DNA from 4 places in the Kitasatospora sp. NPDC057198 genome. Region 2 is predicted to be linked to each of the others. Evidence: riboswitches for the same ligand, from Rfam matches in the RefSeq annotation. Region 2 holds a riboswitch; each other region holds the start of a gene.
What was found. Region 2 has a riboswitch for cyclic di-AMP ahead of ACFUEL_RS18955 (NlpC/P60 family protein). Riboswitches for the same ligand answer to the same signal wherever they lie in the genome.
Positions count from the first base shown of each region.

Region 1 (5,632 bases), on a different contig from region 2:
GCGCCGCCGGGGTGGTGGCCTGAGCGGACGGGCCTTCAGGACGTTGCGGGCCCGGCCCGGGACGGCCCCGGACGGGACGGGACCGGGATCGTGATCATTCGGTGTCCGTGTGGACTTCCGGTGTTCGACCGGCGCAGATAAAGTGCGTCGTCACCGAACTGCCGGGGGGTCCGTTCATGCACCGCACCACGGTCGGCACAGCCGCCGCCGTCGTCCTACTGCTCAGCACCGTCGCCGGGTGCGGCGGGTCGGAGCCCTCCACGGACCGGGCCGGCGCCGGCACCGCTACCGCCACCGGCACGGCGGCCTCGGCGTCCGCGACGCCCGCGCCGACGGCCGCCGCGTCCACCGGACCGGCCCCCGGGGCGTCGGAGGGGAGCGCCCCGGCGAGCCCCGGCGGCAGCATCACGGTGGCGTTCGCCGGGGACGTCCACTTCGAGGGGCGCACCGCCTCCCGGCTCGGAGCGGGCAGGGCCGACACCGCACTCGGCCCGATCTCCGCGACGCTCTCCGCCGCCGACCTGGCGGTGCTCAACCTGGAGACCGCGATCACCAGCCGGGGCAAGGCCGAACCCAAGACCTACACCTTCCGCACCACCCCCAAGGCGCTCGACGCGCTCAAGGACGCCGGCGTCGACGTGGTCTCCCAGGCCAACAACCACGCCGTCGACTTCGGCCCCGACGGCCTCGCCGACACCCTCGCCGCCAAGGCCGCCTCCCCGATACCCGTGGTCGGCATCGGCAAGGACGCGCAGGAGGCGTACGCCCCGTACGTCACCACCGTGCGCGGCGTGAAGGTCGCCGTGCTGGCGGCCAGTCAGGTCAACGAGATCACCAACCAGAAGTGGCGGGCCGGCGCCCACAAGCCGGGCATCGCCTCCGCCCTCGACGAGACCGCGCTGCTGCGCGCCGTCACCGCGGCGAAGGCGCAGGCGCCGGTGGTCCTGGTCTACCTGCACTGGGGCGACGAGGGCGTGGCCTGCCCGACCCGCGCGCAGAGCGGCCTCGCCAAGAAGCTCGCCGACGCCGGAGCGACCGCCGTGGTCGGCACCCACGCCCACACCATGCTCGGCGCGGGCATGCTCGGGAAGACCTACGTGGCGTACGGCTTCGGCAACTTCCTCTGGTACGGCACCTCGAACTACACCGCCTCCGACGAGACAGGCGTCACCACGCTCACCGTCACCGCCGACGGCCGCGTCACCGGCGAGACCTTCACCCCCGCCCACATCGACGGCCGGGGCGTACCCGTCCCGCAGGGCGGGAACGCCGCGAAGGCCGCCCAGCAGCGCCGCGACGGCCTGCGCGGCTGCACCGGGCTGGCCGCCGTCCCGAAGTGACGGCGGCTCAGCCGGGGGCGGATCAGCCCAGCTCGAGCACCTGGCCCGGGCGGATCAGGTCCGGGTTCTCGCCGACCACCTGCTGGTTCGACTTGTAGAGCTCGGACCAGCCGCCGTCCAGCGCGTGCTCGCGGGCGATGCCGGCCAGGCTGTCACCGGGGGAGACGGTGTAGGGCAGCGCGGACGGGGCTGCGGCTTGAGCCGCCGGGGTGGCCGGGACGTCCGGCGTGGCGGCCGGGGCCGGGGTCGCCGTGCCGCTGGTGGGTGAGGCGTCGGGGGCGGCGGTGCCGGTGGCGCCGGAGGAGTCGGTACTGCCGGACGGGCTGGGCGACGGGGTGGCCGGGAGGGTGGGGAACAGGCCGTTCCCGTTCCCATTCCCGTTGTTCCCGTTTCCGTTCCCGTTGTTGCCGGTGCCGTTCGGGTCGCCGTTCCCGTTCCCGTTGCCGTTGGTGCCGTCGGTGGGCGCGGTCGGGCTGGGCGTGGCGGTCGGGTCGGTGGGCAGCAGCGGGGTGGCCGGGGAGGCCGACGGGGTGCTCGGCGTGGCCGGGGCGCCCGTGGGGTCCGTGGTGGGCGCGGTCGGGGCGGAGGTGCTCGGTTGCGGCTGGGGACGGCTCAGCTGCATGTAGCGCTCGTACAGGCTCTGGTGGCTGGTCCAGAACCAGGCGCCGTTCTTCTCGTACCAGTACACGTGCGAGACCGGGTCGTAGCCCGGCAGGCCGGAGAACACCGGGGCGGCGTTCCCGCTCGGGACGGTGCTGCCGTCCGGGGCGGCGTTGACCGCCGCGATGCCGCGGGCGCCGCGCAGCGAACCGGTCTCGTCGGCCGAGTCGTTGTCGTCGACGACGCCCGGCGCGGTGGCGGTGCTCAGGCCCGACTCGTCCACGCACGAGGACCAGGGCGAGGGGCCCTCGGTGGCCAGGATCCGCTCGGCGACGGCGATCTGCTGGCTGCGGGTGGCCCCGTTCGGCAGCGGGGCGAACTGGGTGCCGCCGTAGTCGGTCCAGCGCTGGGCGTTGATCTGCAGGCCGCCGTAGAGGCCGTTGCCCGCGTCGGAACTCCAGTTCCCTCCGCTTTCGCACTCGGCGACCCGGTCCCAGACCGCGCTGGGCGCGGCGTGCGCGCCGGACACGGCGAGCAGCGGCAGGGCGATGCCGACGCCGGCCACACCGGCCGCCGCGATCGCGCGCTCGGCCGCCTTCTCCGCCGGACCCTGTCGGCGGTGACGTCCCGGACCCGTGAAGAGCATGCGAGATCCTCTCCGCACGCCTGCGAGGTGAGCTGTCGGGTTCGGACCGGGAGGGAGGCCCGGCCGCCGCGCCCCGGTTCACCCGGTGCGGACGGCTTCACCCCTAGCCGTGGGGAACGGCAACAATCGTGGTTCCCCCGCCCCTGTCCAAGGGTTGTGGTGGTCGACCCGACGGCGCGATGGACAGGGTTCGGCGTTCTCGCGTGCGGGGCCCGGTGGTGCGGGCTGGGAGGAGCCTATTCACTCGAACGTGGCAATCACAAGCGCGTCGCGCCGGGATCACGCCTTCGTCACGTCGGTTCCCGCGTGGTGTGTGGACGACCTGTTGACGGTGCCCCGGGTGGGAGGCGGGCGTCCGTCGGGTACGGGAGGTCGGCGGACCGGCTGGAGAAGTGTGGCCGATCGGTGGGATTGGGAGGAGGGCGAACGGGGAAGGCCGGCGCCCCGGTTCGGCCACGGGAGGGGTTGGGAGTTGCCAACTTCCTTGCGGGGGGAGGAAGTTAGCCGGAATCAGGGCATTGACGGCGTTGCGGATAAATGGCGCGACAGGGGGTTCGTGGGCTTCCTACGATCGCCGTGCTCGCCGTCCTCGTGCGGCGGGTGCGCTGCTCCGGCCCCTCCGGCCCCTCGGGTCCGTCGGGTGTGCCGGGTGCGCCGGGTTCGTCGAGGAGGTCCCATGCGCGTTCCGGTCCCTGAAGTGCTCCGTACCGAGCGCCAGTTCGCCCGGCTGTTCGTCGGCCAGTCGTTGTCGGTCCTGGGGGACCGGGTGTCGTTCGTGGCGCTGCCCTTCGCGGTGCTGTCCGTCGGCGGCTCGGCCGCCGACGTCGGCCTGGTGACGGCCGCCGGGCTGCTTCCGCTGCTGGTGTTCACGCTGGCCGGGGGAGTCTGGGCGGACCGGATGCCGCGACAGCGGATCATGCTGGCTTCCGACCTGGTGCGCTGCGCCGTCCAGGCGGCCGCCGCCGTGCTGCTGCTCACCGGTACTGCCCGGGTCGGTGTGCTGGCGCTGCTGATGGCGCTGTTCGGCGTCGCGGACGCCTTCTTCCTCCCCGCCTCCAGCGGGTTGCTGCCCCTGCTCGTCCCCGCCGACCGGCTGCGCGAGGCGAACGCGCTGCGCGGATTCGTGCAGTCGGCCAGCCTGGTGGTCGGGCCCGTGCTGGCCGGGGTGCTGGTCGCGGCGGCCGGGCCGGGCGGGGCGCTGGCGGTGGACGCCGCGAGTTTCGCGGTCAGCGCCGCCGTGCTGGCCCGGCTGGGGCCGGTCGGCGCGGTGACGGGCGGGGTGCCGGACGGGACGGTGATGGGCGGGGTGCCGGACGGGGCGGGCGCCGGGGCGGGTGCCGCCGACCCGGGGCAGGACGGGCGGCTCGGCTTCCTCGCCGAACTGCGGGTCGGCTGGCAACAGGTGCGCAGCCGGACGTGGGTGTGGTCGGGGATGCTCGCGATCGCGGTCTACCACGTAGTGGTGCTGCCCTCGGTGTTCGTGCTCGGGCCGGTGCTGGCGGAGCGCGAATGGGGCGGGGCCGGCGCGTGGGCCGTGGTGGTCATCGCCTTCGGCCTCGGCGCGATCGTGGGGGACGTCTGCGCCTACCGCCTGAAACCGGCCCGCCCGATGGCGGTCGCGGCGGTGGCGTTGGCGGTCGCCTCCTGCCAGGCGCTGGTCATCGGGTCCGGCTCGCCGGTCTGGGCGATCGCCGCACTGGAGGCGGTGACGGGGGTCGGGGTGTCCCTGTTCTTCGTGCTCTGGGAGACCTCGCTCCAGGTGCACATCCCGGAGCGGGTGCTCTCCCGGGTCAGCTCCTACGACCACCTGATCTCCGTGGCCCTGATGCCGCTCGGACTGGTGCTGGCCGGCCCGCTCTCCGACAGCCTCGGTGTGCGGCCCGCACTCTTCGGGATGACCGCCCTCGCCGTCCCGGCCGCGCTCGCCCTGCTCGCCCTCCCCGCCGTCCGCCGTCTGCCCGCGAGCCTGCCGGACGGGCTCGACACGGCTCCCGGGCCCCGGAAGGCCGCTCCGGAGGAAGTGGTGGGGGCATGATCCCACCCATGGGTCCAATAATCCATAAAGTATTGGAATATGATGGTCCGCTGACGGGCCGACCCCCGCCCTACCCACGTGCCGCCGCACGCACGCACCAGCCAGGAGAGCACCGCCCATGACCCTCGGTACCCTCGCGCCTCCCACTCCTCCCGCCGGGCCGGAGGAGCGCCCGATCAGGCTCGGCCTGCGCGCCAACCTCGCCCAGTTCGGCCTGCTGGTTGCCGTCAACGCCCTGGTCGGCGGCACGCTCGGGCAGGAGCGCACAGTGCTCCCGCTGCTCGCGGACCGGGTGTTCCACCTGTCCGCCCACACCGGTGCACTGACGTACATCCTGGCTTTCGGCGCGACCAAGGCGGTCACCAACTTCTTCGCCGGGACGCTCTCCGACCGCTACGGCCGCAAGCCGGTCCTGGTCGCGGGGTGGCTGGTCGCCCTGCCGGTCCCCGCCATGCTGGCCTGGGGCCCCACCTGGGGCTGGATCGTCGCGGCCAACGTGCTGCTCGGCGTCAACCAGGGGCTCACCTGGTCCACCACCGTGATCATGAAGATCGACCTGGCCGGCCCGGCCCGCCGCGGTTTGGCCATGGGCCTCAACGAAGCCTCCGGGTACCTCGCGGTGGCCGTCACCGCGACCGCCACCGGCGCGATCGCCGCACACTGGGGCCTGCGCCCCGCCCCCTTCCTGATCGGCGCGGCCTACGTCGCGCTCGGCCTCGGCCTGGCCGCGGCCGCCGTCCGGGAGACCCGCGAGCACGCCCGCGCCGAGGCCGCCACGCGTCCGGTCGTCGCCCGTCCGGTCGCCGCGCCTCCGGCCGCCGTCGGAGAACCGGCGGCCCCGGGCACCGCCCGAATAGCCCGCGCCGTCAGCCTCGGCGACCGGGCGCTGTCCGCCGCCAGCTGGGCGGGCATGGTCAACAACCTGAACGACGCCCTCGCCTGGGGGATCTTCCCGCTGCTGTACGCCGCGCACGGGCTGGACCTCGGCCGGATCGGCATCCTCGCCGCGCT
Region 1 covers NZ_JBHUWH010000174.1:2,262-7,893, reverse strand. The annotation lists gene ACFUEL_RS20215 (diiron oxygenase) at 1-23, shown strand, start outside; gene ACFUEL_RS20210 (CapA family protein) at 177-1,340, shown strand; gene ACFUEL_RS20205 (transglycosylase family protein) at 1,363-2,586, opposite strand; cyclic di-AMP (ydaO/yuaA leader) riboswitch at 2,590-2,758, opposite strand; gene ACFUEL_RS20200 (MFS transporter) at 3,263-4,621, shown strand; gene ACFUEL_RS20195 (MFS transporter) at 4,740-5,632, shown strand, end outside.
Region 1: it holds a riboswitch for cyclic di-AMP, as region 2 does, so the genes downstream of both, ACFUEL_RS20205 (transglycosylase family protein) here and ACFUEL_RS18955 (NlpC/P60 family protein) in region 2, are expected to answer to the same signal.

Region 2 (5,632 bases):
CAGTGGCGGAGGCAGCGAACGCGCCCGCGGGCCCGGACGGGACCGCGCCCGCCCCGGCCCCGGAGCCGCACGGCGGCACGGAGACGGCCGGGCGCCCCCTGCCCGAGGGCGTGCGCCGGCGGGTGGTCGGCATCGCCTCCGACGCGCTCGGCGGCATCCCGGTGGGCGAGCTGCCCGCCTCGCTGCGCCCGTACGCCAAGTTCACCCCCGCCCGGCGGGCCAAGTACGCGGCGACCGCGCTGGCCGCCGCGCTGGAGTCGGACCCGGCGTTCCGGGTCCGGATAGCCGAGCGGCTGCGGCTGGGCCAGCCCGACCTGGTGCAGGCGCTGGAGGCGGGCACCGTCCCGGCCGCCGCCGACCCGATGGACGTGGCGGCCGCCGCCTACCTGGTGCGCCCGGCCGGCTGGACCGGGCTGGTGGAGGAGGCCGGCGAGGAGGCCGAGCGGGCCGACGCCGAGGGCGCCGCCGCCGAGGCGGCCCGGCTGGCCGAGAAGCTCCAGGGGGAGCTGGCGGAGGCCCGGGCGGCCGCCCGCGGTGAGCTGGAGCGGCACCGGGCCGAGGCCGAGGGGGTGCGCAAGGAGGCGGAGTCGCTGCGCAAGAAGGTCCGCTCGCTGGAGGCGGACACCCGCCGGGCGCAGGCCGAGAGCCGCCGCCTGGCCGGGGAGCTGGAGGCGGCCCGGTCCGCCGCGGCCGCCGAGCGCAGCGCCGCCGAGAGCGAGGCCCGCCGGCTGCGGCACCGGGTCGCCGAACTGGAGGCCGCGGTGGAGAGCGGGCGGCGCACCGCCCGCGAGGGCCGCAGCGTGGAGGACATGCGGCTGCGCCTGCTGCTGGACACCGTGCTGCATTCCGCCCAGGGCCTGCAGCGGGAGCTGGCGCTGCCGGTGACGGCGCTGCGCCCGGCCGACCTGGTGGAGGCGGTGGAGCCCGGTTCGGCCTCGCCGCACGACGTGGCCCGGCGCGGCCTGGCCGAGGACGACCCGGCGCTGCTGGACCAGCTGCTGGCGATCCCGCAGGTCCACCTGGTGGTGGACGGCTACAACGTGACCAAGACCGGCTATCCCCAACTGCCGCTGGAGCAGCAGCGGATGAGGCTGCTGGGCGGGCTGGCGATGCTGGCCCAGCGGACCCAGGCCGAGGTGACCTGCGTCTTCGACGGCCAGGACCTCGACGTGCCGGTGATCATGGCGCCGCCGCGCGGGGTGCGGGTGCGCTTCAGCCGCACCGGGGAGACCGCGGACGAGCTGATCCGCCGGCTGGTGCGGGCCGAGCCGCAGGGGCGGCCGGTGGTGGTGGTCTCCGCGGACCGGGAGGTCGCGGACGGGGTGCGCAAGGCGGGGGCCCGGCCGGTGGCCTCGGTGCTGCTGCTGAACCGGCTGGCCCGTAGCTGAGGAGGGCTCAGGGGACCGCGGGGCGTCCGGAGTGTGACGGTCCGGTGAAGGGGGGCGGGTGGGGCGGACCGGAAGCCCCCCGGGAGTGGACGCGGAGGCGTGGACTTCACTAGGGTCTGGCGTCAAACCTATATTCCGGACCTTCACTCTTTGGGGTGAGTCCAGCAGGAAGAAGGAGCACCCCCTTGGCCTCCCACCGCCGTCCCAAGCAGCCGAGCCGTGCGCGGATCTCCGTGTTCACCGCCGCCGCCGCGACCGCGGTCGCCCTGACGGCCCAGGCCAGCGCGCACGCCGCCCCGGCCCAGCCGAACAAGGACGAGGTCAAGGCGCAGGTCGACAAGCTGCTGGAGGAGCAGGAGCAGGCGGCCGAGAAGTACAACGGCGCCAAGGAGCGGGCCGACCAGCTGCGCAAGCAGGCCAGTGACCTGCAGGACCAGGTGGCCCGCGGCCAGGAGCAGTTGACCGAGCTGGCCTCCGGCCTGGCGGCGGTCGCCGGAGACCAGTACCGGCAGGGCGGCGTCGACCCGTCGATGCAGCTGATGCTCTCCTCCGACCCGGACCAGTACCTGACCAAGGCGGCCTCCTTCGACCAGGCCGCCAGCACCCAGGCCGAGACGCTCAAGTCCCTCAAGGACCAGCAGCGCCGCCTGGACCAGCAGAAGCAGGAGGCCGCGGCCGTCCTGCACGAGCTGGACAGCCAGACCCAGGCGCTCAACGACGCCAAGAACGACGTGAACAGCAAGCTCGCCGAGGCGCAGCGGCTGCTCGCCAAGCTGAGCGCCGCCGACCGGGCCGCGATCCTCCGGGGCAGCGGCTCCGCCGCCTCGCGCAGCGCCTCCCGGGTCGACCCGTCCACCCTGCCGCAGGCCAGCGGCTACGCGGCGACCGCCGTGGCGGCCGCGCTCGGCAAGCAGGGCTCGCCGTACGTGTGGGGCGCCACCGGTTCGAGCACCTTCGACTGCTCCGGCCTGATGGTCTGGGCGTACAAGCAGGCCGGCGTCTCGCTGCCGCGCACCTCGCAGTCGCAGGGCAGCTACGGCGTGAACGTGGGCACCGACTGGCACAACGCGCAGCCCGGCGACCTGGTCATCTACTACAACGACCGGCACCACGTCGGCATGTACATCGGCAACGGGCTGGTGGTGCACGCGCCGCGCACCGGTGACGTGGTGAAGACGATGAAGGTCGACACCCTGCCGATCTCCACCATCCGCCGGGTCTGACCGGACGGTCTGACGGACCGACGAATCGGACAAACGCCCCACCGGGCGACAACTGACGCATCGTGACACGCCCGGACGGCTCGAGATCCTCCTGTGATCTGCGACACGTCCGGGCGTGGTGTTTCTCGACCATATCGTGAGAATTATTACGCTCCGTGTAAGTGGTCGATCACAATCGGTCAGATTTGCCGGGGTATTTGATTCAGAATCAGATTTTTTTCTGACAAGGATTTGAACGGATCACGGATCGGTTACTAGGGTCTTGCCTCGACCACCGCAGAGTCGATCGCCCAAGGGGGGCGGCGGCGGAGGTCGCCGCCGAGTCCGTGACGCAGCGGGCAGACCGTCAACACCGGGTCTGCCGACGGGGATACCCCAACCGGGGTGCTGTCGAACGGAGCCGGGGAACCACGTTCCCCCGGGGTGAATCGGCGCCGGGACGACCGCCGCGCGCGGTCGGTGAGGCGTCGTAGGGCAATCTCTTCCGGCCCGAACCCGTCAGCTCACCCGGTAGGCGGTGTGAGGAAGAAGGAGTCCGCCTTCGTGGCGTCCCATCGCCGTCCCAAGCCCGTCGGCCGTGCCCGGGTCTCGATTCTCACTGCCACCGCCGCCGCTGCCGTGGCGCTCTCCGCCCAGGGCGGTGCGCACGCCGACCCCGCGCCGACCAAGGACCAGGTCAAGCAGCAGGTCGACCAGCTCAACGAAGAGGCCGAGGTCAAGACCGAGGCGCTGAACGCCTCCGTCGAGAAGCAGCAGGACCTGCAGAAGCAGGTCGGCCAGCTGCAGGACCAGCTCGCCCGGCAGCAGGAGCAGGTGACCACCGCCCAGGAGGGCCTGGCCGGCATCGCCGCCGAGCAGTACCGCACCGGCAACATGCCGCAGACCATGCAGCTGATGCTCTCCAGCAGCCCGGACTCCTTCCTCGGGCAGGCCGGCACGATGAACGTCGTCGGCGCCACCCAGGCCGACCTGCTCAAGACGTTCAAGTCCGAGCAGGCCAAGCTCGACGCGCAGCGCAAGGAGGCCGAGTCCAAGCTCGCCGAGCTGGACACCACCACCAAGGCCCTCAAGGCCGACAAGGAGGACGTCCAGGCGAAGCTGGCCAAGGCCCAGGAGCTCCTCAACACGCTGACCCAGCAGGAGCGCGAGCAGCTCGCCGCCGCCGAGGCGAAGGCCGCCGCGGACGCCAAGGCCAAGGCCGACTCCGCGCAGCGCGCCTCCCGCGACACCGTCCGGGTGGAGCTGAACGCCCCGGCGTCCTCCAGCTTCTCGGGCAACGCGGTCGGCGCGGCAGTCTCCAAGCTCGGCACCTGGTACTCCTACGGCGCGGCCGGCCCGAACAGCTTCGACTGCTCCGGCCTGATGCAGTGGGCCTACAAGCAGGCCGGCGTGTCGATCCCGCGCACCTCGCAGGCGCAGGCCGGGGCCGGGACCAGCCTGGGCACCGACATCGCCAACGCCCGGCCGGGCGACCTGGTCATCTACTACAACGACCAGCACCACGTGGGCATGTACGTCGGCAACGGGCAGATCATCCACGCCCCGCACACCGGCGCGCAGGTCCGCTACGAGTCGGCGACGGCCATGCCGATCAACCGGATCGTCCGGATCTGACGGACCGGCGCGGCCCCGGGCCCGGTACCCCGCAAGGGGTGCCGGGCCGCTTCCGTGCTGGTGTCCGATTCACGGTCAAATATTCGTGACTGTCGGGGTTTGGACTGGATCGATCCGACTCGCTAACCTCTGCCCCCGGGCCCCCGCGAGGACGGCCGTCCGACGGCGGACGGCGGCGGAGGCCGGCCGCAGAACGGAGCCGTCGCACGTGTCCGTGCACCGTCGCACCCCGCTGCCCGGCGTCCAGCGCCTCGCCCGCGCCCTGGCGCTGACCGCCGCCGCCACCGGCGCGCTCGGGCTGACCGTCGGCGGGGCCGCCGCCGCCCCGCTCAGCCCGGCCGACCCGGTGGGCCGCGGCGAGGTCAAGGCCCAGGTCGACCAGCTCTACGAGGAGGCCGAGCAGGCGTCCGAGCGGTACAACGCGGCCCAGGAGCGGCAGAGGCAGTTGCAGGCCGAGGCCGGCAGCCTGCAGGACCAGGTCGCCGCCGGGCAGGAGGAGCTCAACCGGATGCGCGGCGACCTGGCCGCCGTCGCCGCCGACCAGTACCGGACCCAGGGCGTGGACCCCACCGTCCGGCTGATGCTCGACCAGGACCCGTCCGGCTACCTGACCGGTGCCCGCTCGCTCGAACAGGCCACCTCCCGGCAGGCCGACAGCCTGCGCGAGCTCGCCGAGCGGCAGCGCCGGCTGGAGGCGCGGCGGCACGAGGCCGGCGCCAAGCTCGCCGAACTGGAGCAGGCCCGGCAGCAGCTCGCCGCCGCCAAGGACGACGTCCGGGAGCGGCTGGCCGGGGCCCAGCGGCTGCTGAACGGCCTCGCCCCCGCCGAGCGGGCCAGGATGGCGGCCGAGGACGCCCACGACGCCCGGCAGCGCGCCACCCGCGGCACCGGCCGGATCGACCTCGGCGACCAGCCGGCCTCCTCGGACCGCGCCGCCGCCGCGCTGGCCGCCGCGCTCTCCAAGATCGGCTCCCCGTACGTCTACGGATCCACCGGGCCGGGCACCTTCGACTGCTCCGGTCTGATGTACTGGTCGTGGCGGCAGGCCGGAGTGACCCTGCCGCGGACCTCGCAGGCACAGGCTTCGGCCGGCCGGCGGGTGAGCCTCGCCGAAGCCCGGCCCGGAGACCTGGTGATCTTCTACAACGACAGGCACCACGTCGGCATGTACGCCGGCGGGGGCGTCGTCGTGCACGCGCCGTACCCCGGCGCCCGGGTCCGCTACGAGAGCGTGAGCGCGATGCCGGTCAACACGGTGGTGCGGGTCTGAGCCTCGTCGACGAACCCCTGGTCACCGACCTGCCGCCGGCCCCCGGGCCGCCGCCGCGGGCCGGTGCCCCGCTGTCCCGGCGCGCCGCGCTGCTGCTGGCCGCCGCCGCGGCCACCCAGCTGTCGCTGCCCCGGGCG
Region 2 covers NZ_JBHUWH010000154.1:22-5,653, forward strand. The annotation lists gene ACFUEL_RS18945 (NYN domain-containing protein) at 3-1,388, shown strand; gene ACFUEL_RS18950 (NlpC/P60 family protein) at 1,574-2,611, shown strand; cyclic di-AMP (ydaO/yuaA leader) riboswitch at 2,990-3,144, shown strand; gene ACFUEL_RS18955 (NlpC/P60 family protein) at 3,155-4,225, shown strand; gene ACFUEL_RS18960 (NlpC/P60 family protein) at 4,434-5,495, shown strand.

Region 3 (5,632 bases), on a different contig from region 2:
GACGTCCTCGGTCTCGCCGGAGCGGTGCGACATCATGCAGCGGTAGCCGTTGCGCTGGGCCAGCTCGACGGCGTCCAGGGTCTCGGTGAGCGAGCCGATCTGGTTGACCTTGACCAGCAGGGCGTTGGCGGTGCCGGTCTCGATGCCCTTGCGCAGGCGCTCCGGGTTGGTGACGAACAGGTCGTCGCCGACCAGCTGGACCTTGTCGCCGAGCGCGTCGGTGATGGTCTTCCAGCCGTCCCAGTCCGACTCGTCCAGCGGGTCCTCGATGGAGACCAGCGGGTAGTCGGCGACCAGCTCGGCGTAGTACGCGGTCAGGTCGGCGGAGGAGAGCGCCTTGCCCTCGAACTGGTAGGCGCCGTCCTTGTAGAACTCGGAGGCGGCGACGTCCAGGGCGAGCGCGACGTCCTTGCCCGGGGTGTAGCCGGCCTTCTTGATGGCCTCGGTGATGAGGTCCAGGGCCTCGCGGTTGGAGTCCAGGTTCGGGGCGAAGCCGCCCTCGTCGCCCAGGCCGGTGGAGAGCCCGCGCTCCTTCAGCACGCCCTTGAGGGTGTGGTAGACCTCGACGCCCCAGCGGACGGCCTCGGAGAAGGACTCCGCGCCGATCGGGGCGATCATGAACTCCTGGATGTCGACGTTGGAGTCCGCGTGCGAGCCGCCGTTGAGGATGTTCATCATCGGGACGGGCAGCACGTGGGCGTTCGGGCCGCCCAGGTAGCGGAACAGCGGCAGGTCGCTGGCCTCGGAGGCGGCGTGCGCCACGGCGAGGGAGACGCCCAGGATGGCGTTGGCGCCGAGCGAGGACTTGTCCGGGGTGGCGTCCAGGTCGAGCATGGCCTGGTCGATGAGGCGCTGCTCGGTGGCGTCGTAGCCGACCAGCTCGGGGCCGATCTGCTCGATCACGGCGAGGACGGCCTTCTCGACGCCCTTGCCGAAGTAGCGGCTCTTGTCGCCGTCACGGAGCTCCAGGGCCTCGAAGGCACCGGTGGAGGCGCCCGACGGGACGGCCGCGCGACCGGTGCTGCCGTCGTCGAGACCGACCTCGACCTCGACCGTGGGGTTGCCGCGGGAGTCGAGGATCTCACGGGCTACGACGACATCAATGGACGGCACGAGGCATCTCCTAGCGGAAGCGGATGTGTGGTCGTTACGACCAGAGCCTAGCCGCACAGCGCCCTGCGGCCACGCCCGGCCGGGTCCCGTCTCACGGTGTGGCCCGGCTACTCACCGGTAGTTCACCTGTTTGACGGCCGCTCCGCCGCCCCCGGCGGCGCGAACTGCTGGGCGCACGCCGGGAGCGGACGGACGGTCAGGGGACGCGGCCCTCGTCAGGGCTGCGGCGGGGCCTCGTCAGGCCGCCGGGCCGGCGCGTCCCACATGCCGGGACCGGTGCGGGGCCGGTGTCAGAGGGAGAGCACCTGGCCGGGCAGGATCAGGTCGGGGTCGGCGCCGATCAGCTCGTGGTTGGCCCGGTAGATCCGCTCCCAGCCGCCGGACACGTTCTGCGCGGCGGCGATGCCGGAGAGCGTGTCGCCGTCCTGGACGGTGTAGCCGCCGGCGGGCGCGGTCTGCGGGGCGCCGTCCTGCGGGGCGGCCTGGGGCTGGGCGGGGGCAGCGGGCCCGGCCGGCTTCTTCGACGGCGGGCTCTTCGGCTGCTGGGGCGCGGTCGGGCGCTCCTGGGAGCGCGAGGCGGTGTCCTCGGAGGTGTCGGCGGGCGCGCCGCCCTTGGCGAGTCCGGCCCGCTTGGAGCAGACCGGCCAGGCGCCGGGGCCCTGGGAGGCGAGCACCCGCTCGGCCACCGCGATCTGCTGGGCGCGGCTGGCCTGGTCGGCGCGGGCCGCGTACTGGCCGCCGCCGAAGGCGCGCCAGGTGGAGGAGGTGAACTGCAGGCCGCCGTAGAAACCGTTTCCGGTGTTGATGCTCCAGTTGCCGCCGCTCTCGCACTGGGCCACGCGGTCCCAGGTGTCGACGGGTGCGGCTGCCGCTCCGGTGGCGGCCAACAGTGGCAGGGCCAGGCCGACCGAGGCCACGCCGGCGGCGGCGATGACCTTCTCGGCCTTGGTACTACGGCGGTGGCGAGGGGTGTTGGCGAACAGCACGGGACATCCTCTCCGCACGCCTGCGAGGTGAGCTGTCGGGTTCGGACCGGGAGGTTGGCCCGGCCGCCGTTCGCTCCGGACGCGGTCGCGTCGGCTGCTCGGCGGCTTCACCCCAAGCCGTTGGGACTACGGCGTTCACACTGGTTCCCCCGCTCCTGTCCGGTACCTGGTAGGTGGCCCGAGGGCGCGGCGGACAGGACTCGGCGTGCCGCGATCGGGGCCCGCAGCTGCGGGCATGTCGGAGAGTAGGCAAAGCTGACGAGCAATCACAAGCTCATATCACCATGATCACGCCGAAATTACGGATCTTCGATACACGTACACGAACGATCCAGGTATGTCCGGATTCGTTCCGAACCGGAGTGCGACGCGCGCCCCCGCCCCGGCGCGTCGTCGGCCCTGCGCGGCGGCGTGTCGCGGGGGCTGAAACGGCGTCAGCGGGGCGTGAAGGAGACCGGGAGGTCGCGCAGACCGCGCATGATCAGCCCGCCCCGCCAGCGCAGTTCCGCCGGGTCCGCCGCGAGCCGAACGTCCGGAAGCCTGGTCAGTAGGCTGCCGATCGCGCACTGCCCCTCAAGCCGGGCCAGCGGGGCGCCGATGCAGTAGTGGATGCCGTGACCGAAACCCAGGTGCGGGTTGTCCGAGCGGGCCAGGTCGAGGGTGTTCTCGGCGGAGAACCGGGCCGGGTCGCGGTCCGCCGCGGCCAGCACCACCAGCACCGGGTCGCCGACCGGGATCGCCGCCCCGCCGATGGTCAGCGGCGCGGTGGCGAACCGCCAGGTGGCCAGCTCCACCGGGCCGTCGTAGCGCAGGAGTTCCTCGACGCCGGTCTCCAGCAGGCCCGACTCGCCGCGGCCCAGCGACTCCTGGAGCAGGGTGCGCTGGTCCGGGGTGCGCAGCAGCGCGTACATGCCGTTGCCGATGAGGTTGATGGTGGTCTCGAACCCGGCGAAGAGCAAGATGAAGGCCATCGCCGCGGCCTCGTTCTCGGTGAGGTGCTCGCCGTGGTCGCTGGCCCGGATCAGGCCGGAGATCAGGTCGTCGCCCGGGTCGGCGCGCTTGCGGTGGATCAGGTCGGCCAGGTACCCGCGGATCTGCTTGACGGCCCGGCCGACCCCTCCCCTCTTACCGCCGACGTGGCGGATCATCATGCCCGCCCAGTCGCGCAGGTCGTCCTGGTCCTCGGCCGGGACGCCGAGCAGGTCGCAGATCGCGTAGATGGGGAGCGGGAAGGCGAACTCGTGGATCAGGTCGGCCTCGCCGCGGCCGGCGAAGGAGTCGATCAGCCGGTCGGTGATCTCCCGCACCCGCGGTTCGAACTCGGCCACCCGGCGCGGGGTGAACGCCTTGGAGACCAGCCGGCGCAGCCGGGTGTGGTCGGGCGGGTCGATGTTCAGCAGGTGGGTCATCAGGTCGGCCTGCCGCTCGCCGGGGATGCCGACCCGGCCGCTGCGGTGGGCCTGCTCGCTGTGGTGCGCCGGGTTCTTGGACAGCCGGGCGTCGGCGAGCGCCTGCCGGGCGTCCGCGTAGCGGGTGACCAGCCAGGCGTCGACCCCGCTCGGCAGGGTGGTGCGGTGCACCGGCGCGTGCTCCCGCAGCCAGGCGTACGCCGGGTAGGGGTCGGCGGCGAACTCCCAGGTGAACAGTGGCGGCTGGGGTGCGTGGGGCTGGTCTGGCATGTCTTGACCGTATCGGGAAGCGCCGGCGCGTGAGTCTGGTCACCTGGTGGGTAATCCCTGTTGCGGAGCGTCGGGGCGAGCCTACGATCCTCCGATAACCACCGTGGGCGGCGTGCGGGCCGGCCACGGGTGCGCGCTCTGAAAGGGGAGCAGGCCATGCGAGTAGCCGGTGCAGTGGTGGTCATCGCGGTGCTCGACGGGGGTTCGGGGGCCGACCTGGCCCGCCGGTTCTCCGCCGCCGGCGCCGCCGGCCTGCTCGTCGCCGACCTGCGCCCCGGCATCGCCGAGGACCTGGCCGCCGAACTCGACCGCCCCGGCTGCCCGGTGGTCGGCGTCTCCGGAGACGTCCACCACCCGGCGGACATCGCCGCGCTGGTCGCCACCGCCGTCAAGCACCTCGGCCCGATCGACCTGTTCGCGGTCGCGGGCCCGGACGGCGAGCGGATCGTCCAGCTCGCCGACCTGCCCGGCCACCTCGACCCGCTGGCCGAGGTCCTCGCCCTGGTCGGCGAGGCGATCGGCGAGGTCGTCCCGGCCCAGCGCCGCCCGGTCGCCGACGTCCCGCTGGCCGGCTAGGCCCCTCGACCGGTCAGGCCCGTCGGCCGGTCGGGCCCGTCGACCGGCTGGGCCCGTCGACCGGTCAGGGCTCCAGGCCCTCCGCGGCCCGGACCGCCGCGCGGTAGCGGCGGGCCGCCGCGCGCAGCGCCGCGTCCACGTCCACGCCCCGGTCGTACGCCCGCTGCGCGACGGCCAGCAGCAGGTCGCCCGCGGACTCGGCGGTCAGCTCGGCGGGCAGCTCGTACGGCGCGTCCGGCACGCCGGTGAAGTGCGCCCGGCGCACCCGGGAGACCAGTTTGGCCGCGTACGCCAGCGCGGGCAGCCCGGCGGGCACGCCGTCGAGCACCGACTCGCGCTGCTTCTCCGCCGCCTTCAGCTGCTCCCAGTTGGCCTCGGTCTCCGCGGAGCCGGTCACGCTCACGTCGCCGAACACGTGCGGGTGGCGGTACATCAGCTTCTCGACGATGTCGCCCGCGACGTCGTCGATCGAGAACGGGTCGCCGGCGTCCTCCTCGGCGATCCGCGCGTGGAAGAACACCTGCAGCAGCACGTCGCCGAGCTCCTCGCGCAGGGTCTCCCGGTCGCCCTCCTCGATCGCCTCGACCAGCTCGAACGCCTCCTCGACCAGGTACTTCACCAGGCTCTGGTGGGTCTGCTCGGCGTCCCACGGGCAGCCGCCGGGCGAGCGCAGCCGGTCCATCACGGTGACCAGGTCGAGCAGCCGGGCGCCCGGCAGGTCGTACGAGCCCGGCAGCACCTCGATCTCCGGGTGCTCGCCGGCCTCCTCCACCGCGATCCGGGCCAGCGCGTCGGTCAGGCCCGGGTCGCCGTCCGGGCTCTCCAGCCAGACGGCGGGCGCCCGCGCGAGCAGCAGCCGGGCCAGCGCGGGGGCGGACGGCCGCTCCACCACCTCCGGCTCGACGCCCGCCGCGCGCAGGGCGGCCAGCTGCGGGTGGTCCGCGACGCCGGCCAGCACCTCGGGCGCGGACCGGAGCGCCTCCCAGGCGGGCCAGGACAGCAGGCCGGGGGCGACGCGGTGGGTGGTGGTCAGCAGGATCAGCTTCGGGGTGTCCACGGGACCGAACCTATCGCGGGGCCCGGAGCGGCCGGTCGCGCCGGTCGGACCGCGGGCCGGTCAGCGGCGGCGGGCCGGTCAGCGGCGGCGGGCCCTGGACGCCAGGACCATCAGACCGGCCAGGGCGCAGCCGAGGGCGGCCAGGCCGACCAGTGGGAGAGCTCCGGCGCTCCCGGTGTCGGGGAGGCGGCCGCTCACGCCGGGGCCGCTCACGCCGGGGC
Region 3 covers NZ_JBHUWH010000069.1:6,483-12,114, forward strand. The annotation lists gene eno (phosphopyruvate hydratase) at 1-1,113, opposite strand, end outside; gene ACFUEL_RS11470 (transglycosylase family protein) at 1,404-2,099, opposite strand; cyclic di-AMP (ydaO/yuaA leader) riboswitch at 2,103-2,281, opposite strand; gene ACFUEL_RS11475 (cytochrome P450) at 2,534-3,778, opposite strand; gene ACFUEL_RS11480 (SDR family NAD(P)-dependent oxidoreductase) at 3,935-4,354, shown strand; gene ACFUEL_RS11485 (MazG family protein) at 4,419-5,411, opposite strand; gene ACFUEL_RS11490 (hypothetical protein) at 5,490-5,632, opposite strand, start outside.
Region 3: it holds a riboswitch for cyclic di-AMP, as region 2 does, so the genes downstream of both, ACFUEL_RS11470 (transglycosylase family protein) here and ACFUEL_RS18955 (NlpC/P60 family protein) in region 2, are expected to answer to the same signal.

Region 4 (5,632 bases), on a different contig from region 2:
CCTTGAGCGGGGCGAGCCCGCCCTGGTGCTCCGGCGCGGCGTGCGCGCTGGGGGCGGTGAGCGAGGCGACCACGCCGACGGCGAGCGAGGCAAAGGCGAGCATGCTGCGCTTCTTCATACCGGGTAGAACGCGGCAGGCCCCCGGGAGGTCACGGGCCCTCGCCGCCCGGCCAGTTGGCCAGCCCCTCGACCAGCACCCCGGTCAGCCGCTCCAGCGTGACGTCCGTACCCTCGGCGAGCTGGAACGCCCCCGCCGTGGTCAACGAGGCGTACCCGTGGGCCGCCGCCCGCAGCGTCCGCGCCGCGTGCACCGCCTCCGAGCCCTCCAGCCCGTAGCCGCGCAGCACCGCGAACAGCACCCCCACCAGCCGCTCGGCCACCGCGTCCAGCTCCGGGCCCGGATCCGGCTCCGGCACCTGCGGCAGCGCCGCGTACCGCCGGGGGTGCGCCAGGGCGTACCCGGCGTAGGCGGCCAGCAGGGCCCGGACGGCCCCCTCCCGGGAGCGGCCCAGGACGGCGGCGGCCAGGTGGTCGGCCAGCTCCCCGATGGTGCGGACGGCGACCAGGCGGCGCAGCTCGGGCAGGCCGCCGGCCACGTGCTTGTACAGCGACGGGGTGGCGACCCCGGCCCTGGCGGCGACGGCGGCCAGGGTCAGCGCGTCGGCCCCGCGCTCGTCGATCAGCTCCAGGGCGTGGTCCACCACGGCGGCGGTGGAGAGTCCGGCGCGGGGCATCAGCGGTCGGTCCCGTTCCGGCCGGCCGGGCCGGCGAGCTCGGCCAGGAAGGGCAGCAGGGCGTCGGCGACGGCCTGCGGGCGGCCGGCCATCGGGTAGTGGCCGGCGCCGGCGATCATCACCTTGCGGCCGCGCAGCGCGGCGGCCTGCCGGTCGGCGACCAGCTCCGGCTGCGGGAAGTCCGGGTCCTTCTCGCCCATCAGCACCAGCGCGGGCACGTCCACCGCCGCGCACCAGCCGACCGGCGCCGAGTCGCCCTCCAGGTAGCCGCGCAGCGCCGCCTTGCGGGCCGGCTCGCGGAGCATCGCGGACAGGCCGGCCCGGTACTCCTCGAAGTCGGCGGGTCGGGCGTCGGCCGGGTAGTAGAACTTCTGCGCCGCGCCCCACAGGCCGGGGAAGGCGCGCACCAGCGGGCCGACCAGGCCGAACAGCGCCTTCTGGAAGCCGTTCAGCGGGAGGTTCTCGATGAACGCGTCGACCAGCACCACCCCGCCGGTCCGCTCGGGGGCGAGCGCGGCGGCCCGCACCACGGTGGCGCCGGTGTACGAGCTGCCGACCAGGACGGCGCCGCGCAGGTCCAGGTGCTCCAGCAGGGCCACCAGGTCGTCCGCGATCGCCGCCGGGCTGTGGTCGGTGAAGCCGGTCGAGGACTCGCCCATGCCGCGCAGGTCCATGGTGACCACCCGGTGCCCGGCGGCGCTCAGCAGCGGGGCGAGGAAGCGGTAGACGGCGCGCTTGTCGAGCATGCCCGGCAGCAGGACGACCGGGGTGCCGGGGCCGGCGGCGTCGTCGTAGGCGATCCGGCCGCCGGTGACGTCGAGGTACTGGGTGGCGGTGCCGAGGGTGCTGTTCATCGCGGGCCTCCTGGGCGGGCGTCGTCCGGCGCTCCGGGCTCCGTGCCCGGCTGCTTCCGATAGCCACAAAGCTAAGGCTAATAGCCTTAGCCGTCAACCCCGGCCGGTCGGCCGCCCGTCGGCGGCGCGCCTCAGATCCCGTCCGCCCGGAACGGGTCGTGCTCGGAGAGCAGCTTCTCCAGCCGGGCCTGGTCGACCCGGCTGGTGATCGCGCCCTCCTCCTGGCGGTCCCGGATCACCTTGGCCAGCGTGAACGCGGAGGTGATCTCGTAGAGCAGGCCGACGGCGAGGAAGGCGCGCATCCACGCGCTGACCGGGAGGTAGGCGATCCCCAGGGCCAGGGCGACGGACGCGAACGCGAAGGACGCGACGGCCTGCAGGTAGTAGGCGGACGTGGTGCGGCGGGGCACGGGAGCAGTCATGGGCCCAGGGTCCCGCCGGGTCGCGGGCGGGTCGTGAGTACGGATACTCAACCGCTCCGTCACGGTCCGTCATGTCCGAATCCGGGCGGATCGACGAACCATCACAAATCGCCCATAGGGCGTCAGGAAAGTTTCACTGCACCTGGGAAGGCGCTTGGAATCATGGGGTCCATAGGATTAACGTTTGATAACGCAGCGCGGTCGGCAACGCCGTAACCATGCGGCACCGTGCGCCACGCCTAATCCATCCGGTCCTGCCCCGCAGCAGGGCCTGGAGCCGGGGAACCACGTTCCACCGGGGTGAATCGGGACGGCCCTGGGCCCGACCGTAGGAGACCTTCCACCTCCGAACCCGTCAGCTAACCCGGTCGGCGGCAGGGAAGGAAGGAGCGCGCCCCCGTGGCGTCGACCTACACCGAGAGCACCGGCACCCAGCTGCTCGACCACCCGGTCGAGGCCGAGCCCGTCCGGCACCGGCTCCCCCGCCAGGCCCGCACCGGCGCGCCCCTGCTGGGCGTCACCGCGATGACCGCCGCGCTCGGCGCCACCGGTCTCGCCGCCGCTCCCGCCCAGGCCGCCCCCGCGCCCGCCCCGGCCCCCGTCACCGCCGCCGACGAAGCCTCCGACGGCCTGCTCGCCGCCGACCCCGGACTCGCCCTCGCCGCCCGCATCCTGCAGCAGGCCGACGGGCAGCGCACCGGCGCCGAGGAGTCCGCCCGGCTCGCCGCCGCGCAGGAGGCCGAGGCCAAGCGCGCCGACCGGCAGGCCGAGGCGGCCGCGACGACCGATGCGGCCGAGGTGACCGGCACGGCCGCAGTGACCGGTACGACCGCAGTGACCGGCACGGCCGCGGCGGCCACCGTCGACCGCTCCGCGCCCGCCCTCCCGCTGACCGGCTACCGGCTGGGCGACGGGTTCTCCCAGGCCGGCCTGCACTGGGCGCACCTGCACAACGGGCTGGACTTCACCGCCCGCACCGGCACCCCCGTCACCGCCGTCACCTCGGGCACCGTCACCGCCGCGGGCTGGTCCGGGACGTACGGCTACCGGGTCATCCAGACCCTCCCCGACGGCACCGAGCTCTGGTACTGCCACCTCTCCCGGATCACCGCCGCCCCCGGCGAGGCCGGCCCCGGCGCCCTCCTCGGCGCCGTCGGCGCCACCGGCAGCGCCACCACCCCGCACCTCCACCTGGAGGTCCGCCTCGCCGACGGCTCCCCGGTCGACCCGCTGCCCTGGCTCCGCCACCTCGGCCTCCAGCCGTAGCCTTCAGCTGTAGCCGGCGGCCGCGACCGGCGGCCGCGACCGGCGGCCGCGGCCGCCCCGGGTCTCGCGACCGCCCCGGTCCCGCGGACGCCCGGCCCCGTACCCGTCCTCAGCTCGCCTGGCCGGTCGGCATCACGGTGACCTGCTGGAGGTTGACCCGCGGCGGCAGCGCGGCCAGGAAGCCGACCGTCCTGGCGATGTCGCCGGGGGTGAGCCACTCCATCGCCTCCTTGGAGCCCTCCAGCCAGTCGAGCGCGCCCCGGTCCGTCACGTGCGACTGGAGCTCGGTGCCGACGATGCCGGGCTCGATCGCCGAGACGCGGACGCGCTTCGGGCCGAGCTCGGCCCGCAGGTGGACCGACAGGTGGGTGACGTACGCCTTGGTCGCGGAGTAGACGGCGAAGGTCGGGAAGATGTTCCGCGCCGCGATCGACGAGGTGTTGACCAGGTCGGCGACGCCGCGCTCGGCCGCGGCCGCGACCAGCTGCGGGGTGAACGCGCCGACGACGTTCATCAGGCCGGAGACGTTGAGGTCGATCTGCCGCTGCCACTGGTCGACGGCCAACTCCTCGACCGGCGCCGGGAGCATCACCCCCGCGTTGTTGAACAGCAGGTCCGCGCCGCCCAGTTCGGCGGCGACCCGGTCGGCGGCGGCCCGCACCGAGACCGGGTCGGTGACGTCCGCGGCGATCGCCAGGGCGGTGCCGCCGGCCCGCTCGATCCGGTCGGCCAGCGCGGACAGCCGCTCGGCGCGGCGGGCCAGCACGACGACGCGGGCGCCGAGCCCGGCGAGCTCCTCGGCGGTGGCCTCGCCGATGCCGCTGGAGGCGCCGGTGATCACGGCGGTGCGGCCGGCGAGGGGCAGGGCGGCGGGGCCGGTGAGGGGACCGGCGAGGGGCAGGGCGGCGGACGTGGTGTGCGTGGACGAGGCGTGCGTGGGCATGGGTGTGCCTTCCTTGTGGGACACGGGAGTCGTGGCACCGGGAGAGCCCCGGGCACAGCTCCAGCAGACCAGCCCGGCGGCCCCCCGGGCGGCCCCGAGCGGACCCTGCGCCGACTGGTACCGGCAGGGCCACCCTCGCCCCGCCGGCGCACCGGCCGGGCCTGCACACTTGGTGCATGGACCGCAGCAGGGAAATCGCCGACTTCCTCCGCACCCGGCGCGCCGCGCTCGACCCCGGGACGACGGGCCTGCCCGCCGACGGCCGGGTGCGGCGGGTGCCCGGCCTGCGCCGCGACGAGGTGGCCCGGCTGGCGGGCGTCAGCACCGAGTACTACACGCGCCTGGAACAGGGCCGGGCCGGGAACCCGTCCACCGAGGTGGTCCAGGCGCTGGCCCGGGCCCTGCGGCTCGACCCCTCGGAGCGCGAACACCTCGCCGACCTGCTGCTCCCCGCCCCGCACACGGTCCGGCGCGCCCCGGAGCGGCCGCAGCGGGTCAGGCCCGGACTGCACCTGATGCTGGAGACCCTGGCGCACGTCCCGGCGTTCGTCCTCGGCCGGCGCACCGACGTGCTGGCCGCCAACCGCCTTGCCCGGGAGGTCCTCACCGACTTCGAGGCGCTCCCGGCCACCCGCCGCAACATGGCCCGCTACTACCTGCTGGACCCGCAGGCCCGCGAGCGGGTCGGCGACTGGGAGACGATCGCCGCCGAGACCGTGGCCATGCTCCGGCTGGAGGCCGGCCGGCACCCCGAGGACCGCCGGCTCGCCGAGCTGATCGGCGAACTTACCCTGCGCTGCCCGGAGTTCACCACCTGGTGGAACGACCACCGGGTGCTCCGCCGCACCCACGGCGCCAAGCACTACGTCCACCCCCTGGTCGGCGAGCTGCACTTCTCCTACGAGTCCTTCCAGGCCCCGGGCGATCCGGACCAGACCCTGTGCGTCTACTCCGTGGAGCCCGGCTCGCCCACCGCCGACGCCCTGCGCCTGCTGGCCGGCTGGAGCGCCCCCGTCGCGACCTGAGGCAGCACTGCCTGACGCCGCAGCGCCTGACGCGGTGCCATCTGATGCCGTACCCCGTGCGCGACGCCGCCCGGCCTCACACCGACCGCTGCCGCCGCGGCATGCCGCGGCCGAACGCGGCCAGGGCGAACAGCAGGCCGCCCGCGAGGAAGAACGGCTCGTACAGGAAGGTCGCGAAGCGGGCCATCGCGTCCAGCTCCGCGGCCGACCTCCGGCCGAGGGCCAGGGCCGCCCAGTCCGGCACCGACGGGGCGGCGTGCACCACCAGCAGCAGGGCGGTGGCCCGGGCGGCGAGCAGCAGGCGGCGCTCCGGTATTCGGGCGCCCGGGGGACGGGCCAGGGCCAGGGCCATCGCGGTCGCCACCGCGCAGAGCGGGACCGCGGCGAC
Region 4 covers NZ_JBHUWH010000044.1:20,370-26,001, forward strand. The annotation lists gene ACFUEL_RS08050 (hypothetical protein) at 1-118, opposite strand, end outside; gene ACFUEL_RS08055 (TetR-like C-terminal domain-containing protein) at 150-734, opposite strand; gene ACFUEL_RS08060 (alpha/beta fold hydrolase) at 734-1,588, opposite strand; gene ACFUEL_RS08065 (YiaA/YiaB family inner membrane protein) at 1,720-2,010, opposite strand; cyclic di-AMP (ydaO/yuaA leader) riboswitch at 2,237-2,399, shown strand; gene ACFUEL_RS08070 (M23 family metallopeptidase) at 2,410-3,276, shown strand; gene ACFUEL_RS08075 (SDR family oxidoreductase) at 3,386-4,219, opposite strand; gene ACFUEL_RS08080 (helix-turn-helix domain-containing protein) at 4,396-5,244, shown strand; gene ACFUEL_RS08085 (DUF3995 domain-containing protein) at 5,321-5,632, opposite strand, start outside.
Region 4: it holds a riboswitch for cyclic di-AMP, as region 2 does, so the genes downstream of both, ACFUEL_RS08070 (M23 family metallopeptidase) here and ACFUEL_RS18955 (NlpC/P60 family protein) in region 2, are expected to answer to the same signal.